2 regions of the Epibacterium sp. HA2-3 genome follow, and region 1 is predicted to be linked to the other one. Evidence: riboswitches for the same ligand, from Rfam matches in the RefSeq annotation. Region 1 holds a riboswitch; the other holds the start of a gene.
What was found. A riboswitch is a leader RNA that binds a small molecule or an ion and turns the genes downstream of it on or off. The one in region 1 is predicted to bind cobalamin.
Positions count from the first base shown of each region.

Region 2: another riboswitch for cobalamin. It lies ahead of ACZ1HH_RS13960 ((2Fe-2S) ferredoxin domain-containing protein); the one in region 1 lies ahead of ACZ1HH_RS00870 (hypothetical protein).

Region 1 covers NZ_CM172490.1:183,933-186,129, reverse strand. The annotation lists gene ACZ1HH_RS00880 (5'-nucleotidase C-terminal domain-containing protein) at 1-503, shown strand, start outside; RNA gene ffs (signal recognition particle sRNA small type) at 574-672, shown strand; cobalamin riboswitch at 833-1,066, shown strand; gene ACZ1HH_RS00870 (hypothetical protein) at 1,191-1,637, shown strand; gene ACZ1HH_RS00865 (protein-tyrosine phosphatase family protein) at 1,648-2,187, opposite strand.
Region 2 covers NZ_CM172490.1:2,976,037-2,978,233, reverse strand. The annotation lists gene ACZ1HH_RS13965 (ABC transporter substrate-binding protein) at 1-702, opposite strand, end outside; gene ACZ1HH_RS13960 ((2Fe-2S) ferredoxin domain-containing protein) at 689-1,408, opposite strand; cobalamin riboswitch at 1,497-1,711, opposite strand; gene ACZ1HH_RS13955 (SDR family oxidoreductase) at 1,813-2,197, shown strand, end outside.

The DNA.
Region 1 (2,197 bases):
AGCCTGATGCAGACGCGCGCCTGCTGGCAGATCCTGCGCGTCCGGGGCACAACTTTGATGTCATTTTCGGCCTGCAGTATGAAATCGACCCTCGAGAGCACGCGCGGTTTGATGCCGAAGGACGCAGGCTCCATGAAGGGCCGGGGCGGATCAGGAACCTGCAGTGGAATGGCCGCCCCATGCACGGGGACCAGCAGTTTGCAGTCGCCTTCAACAGCTACCGCAGCAGCGGCGGTGGCAATTTTCGAATGCTTATGGATGCGCCCGGTCTGCCCCTGCCGCCGCAGATGATCCGGGATGTGGTCGGCGCCTATGTGGCCTCTGCACATGACCTTTCCGCCGTCTTTCCGGCGCCCTGGCGCTTCAGCCCGGACTTGGGTGTGGATGCGATTGCCCTCACGGGCCCGGGTGCCAGGCGCCACCTCCATGAATTGCCCGAGAATGTGGCCCGCTCCGCAACAGAGCTCGACACTGGGTTTCTGGCGCTGAAGCTGCGCCTCTGAGCGCGCGACACACGAGTATTCAAACCGGCAGCGGGTTGTCATCTTTCCGCGGCTTCCCTATATCGGGATTCGAGAGGTTGGCGCGGGCAAGCGCCTCGCCAACCTGGTCAGGTCCGGAAGGAAGCAGCCACAACGAGCCCCGCTTGGGTCGATGTCCAGCCTCTCACTTGTCACACGACCCCGCCCTAGGCGGGGTTTTGTGTTTGATGAGCCTGTTCCCTACCTGCACATCCTCGTATTGTCTTGCGCATCCCATGTGTCTTGTGCCGCGCCGCTGACCTATTTCGCGCTCGCAGAAAGATCCCAGTTGACGAGGCGACTTACCGCTGCGTAGCATCCAGACAGATGGTTCCTGCCTCTGTTTGGGGTGGGATGAAAAGGGAATACGGTGAGGCTTTGGACCATTGGGTCCCGCCAAGTCCGTGACTGCCCCCGCAACTGTGAGCGGCGAGTTCCCCGGCAAAGCCACTGACCCCAACGTCGTAACCGGCAAAAAAGGGTCGGGAAGGGCCGGTTCGCGATGACCCGCAAGTCAGGAGACCTGCCATCGGCAATGTAAACCTGAAGCCGGGCGGGGTGTCTCGGAGGAGGTCTGATGGCTGATCACTCCGCGCCCGAAGGGCCTGATCCCGTCCGATGTCCCGCTCATCCCTCCGGCCCCTTGATCCGAGTGCGGAGGGCACGAGAATGACGGACCACACAGAGACGCGTGACGCGGGCACGCATGAGTTTGTATCAACAACATGTTTGCACCTCGGGCGCCCCTGCCCAGCGGCGCAGCGGATGCTGGCGGCGCTGGCAAAAGCGCTCGACAGCGCCCGCGGGCTTACGAAAGACGATTTCGAAATCAGTGGTGAAAGCCGCCTCGATGGCTGTGAGAAAGCCTGCCCGGCGCGATTTGCCGCAAGTCATGCCCGTATTCGGGTGTTTTGCGATGTGCAGGCCACGACCAAAACAGAGACGCTGGACCGATTTGCGGATGCAATGTTGTCGGCAGACGGGGGCAGCGCGCATGGCACCTCCAGCGCAGACATGCCCCGCGCGTTTGGCGAAGCCCGCCCAGCGCGTCCGCCCGTGCAAGCGCCCTCAATTCGCCACCCGCAGGGGGCACAGAGACCACGTCTGATGAGCTAAGCTGCTCGGCCTATGCTGGCGGCGCTTGGCGACGGCGGCCATAGGCCCAAGCCATCTGCGCATCCGTTTCCACCGCACAGGGCCTCAGGGCCCTGAGCCGTGCAAGAGCTGCATCCGGCGGCTCGCCGCTTTCGATCATCAGCCGGAGCACTGCCATGCCGGATCGACCGCAGCCGCCACGGCAATGCACAAGGACACGCCCTCCACCCGACAAAGCCTGCCGCGCGAGCGCGCTGACCTGATGCCAATGATCCTCAAGATCCTTTGTCGGGGTCTGGTAATCCTCAACCGGCATATGAAACCAGCGGCTGCCAAGCCCCTGAATGTCCGTGCCCAGAGTCTCTACGCCAAGGATAACATGCTCGACGCGCGTGGTCATCGAGATCACCATAGACGGGCGCCATTCGTGGATCAGGCGCAGATCGGCGGCATAATCGCCCCCTGCACCGGGCGCCCGGCTCAGGGCGAGGATCCCATCGCCCACCGAAAGCGCATGTAGCGACAAAGTTGGTTCAGCCTGCTGCGGCTGCAATTTCGTAGCACTTACCATTTACTCTCCC
Region 2 (2,197 bases), 290 kb from region 1:
GAGATCGACCCAAGTGCCGGGCACATCGCTGCTGATGCTCTGAAGCCCCGTGAGCGACGCCAGCAGCGCAGGCCCGCCACAACACCCGATGGAGAAAGGCGTCTCTGCCCCGCTATCATAGATGAAGGCAGTCTGCCCCGCCCCGGACGGCGCTGCTTTGACAGAGTCCAACCGCTGTTGAAGGGTATCGATCAATGCGTTCGCACGGTCTTCCACGTTGAATATTTTTCCAACATTTTCAATATCTTCAAAGATCGGGGCAACGGTCAAGGGCACGTCCTGAGGGTGTTTGTCCTTGCAGGAGGCATCCACAAGATAGGTGCTGATCCCGAGGTCGTGCCATTTCTCGACGGCACCGAGATTGTCCTCGGAAAACGCCGATCCAAAACCGGCAAACAAAAAGTCCGGTTCCTGCGCCAAGACGACCTCGGCGGCTGGGTATTTTTCAGCCAGAACCGGCACGCTCTCGTAGGCGTCGTTCCATTGCGCGGGAATCGCGTCGTCAATGTACGCGGTTCCAACCATCGCATCCTGCAGGCCCAGCGCCAGCATCACTTCGGTGGCCTGCTGGTTGAGCGTGATCGCGCGGCTCGGCGTTTTATCGAACACTTGAGAGACGCCGCAGCTTTGGATGGTGACGGCATCGGCATGCGCTGCAGATGCCATGAGGCCGAGCAATGGCAAAAGGTTACGCAGTTTCATGGGAGACTCCCGTTTGATGGAAAATGAGATGTTCAAGCCGACCACCCTGCACAAGGACGGTTTTGACAAAACGCTGGATCTCCGAGAGATCCGCAACCCGATACCAATCCCCGCGCGGATAATGCACGATCACCGGCCCCGCATTGCAGGGAAAGACGCAGCCCGTTGTGGTGACCAGACAGCTGTCCCCAAGCCCCGCGCGCCGGATTTCCGACTTGAGATGATCCGCAAGGTTCGGTGCGTCTTTGAGGTGGCAACGCGGACCGGTACAGACCAGGAGATGGTGCTGATGCGATGGGGGCAGATCCCAGCCTTTGCCGATCTCGCCTCTGGGCCGATCCACGACCCGCTGCAACGAGACCTCTGCGCTGGCAACCGCCCGGATCACGTCGTCGTCATGCTCGGGACTGCTCGCGAAGAAAACTTCGGGAGGAACGCCACTTTGCTGCGCGCACCATGCCCCCGCCGCACCCGGTAGCCAGTTTTCCAGGGATTGCGAAAACGGAAGGCCCACAGGACGCAGGTCGATTCGGCGCGCACCACGCGCCCTGAGTGTGTCCAGCGCTTGCCATAGCCCGACCCCGTCTGCCTCCAGCCGAATGGCCATCGCAGGTTTGGGCGCAAGCTCTTCGAGCCGTCTCGAAAGCGCCGCAAACCTCTTTGTGCTGACGTAATTGGCTGAAATCAGATAGAGATAAACGTGCATCCCAACCTCCGACCAAGAGGCGTGCAAGTGTGACTCATCAGAGTTTTGACATCTGGCATCGCGTCCTCCGCGGGCCCACCGCCCGCTTGGTTAAAAAGTCGCGATGGCAGGTCTCCTGACTTGCGGGTTATTGCGCGTCCGTCCCTTCCCGATCCATGAGGATCAGTGGTCTGTGACGGGGCGCTCGCCGCTTACAGTTGCGGGGGCAGTTTCGGATTTGGCGCCCTTTGGCTCCTCCGCACCGAATTCCCTTTTCATCCCACCGGCCTTAGGCGTCGGGGAACCATCGCCCCTCTCATGCGGCAGTCTTGTCGCCTGTGTCAAGCGACGGCTGCACATGATCGCAGCTGGCCGTCTGCAGCAGGTGCTTGCATCTGCCCGCATCCGCCCGCATGTTCTGCCATATGACCCAAGACACCACCCGTAAAACGCTGCTTTGCTTTGGCTTTGGCTACACGGCCCGCGCGCTGGCAAAGATCCTGCCACGCGACGCGTGGCGCATCATCGGAACAACCCGGGATCGCTGCGAGGACCAATCCGAGAGTGGGGTGGAATTGATGACATGGCCCGGACAAGATGTGCCGCTTCGGGATGTAACGCATATTCTGCTCTCCATCAGTCCTTCAGAAGACGGCGATCCCGTCCTGAATGCGCTTGGCGCCGAGATTGCTGCGCTGCCGTCGTTGGAGTGGATCGGCTATCTGTCGACAACTGCCGTATATGGTGATCACGATGGCGGCTGGGTTGACGAGATGACTCCCGCAACCCCGTCGAGCCAGCGCGGAAACT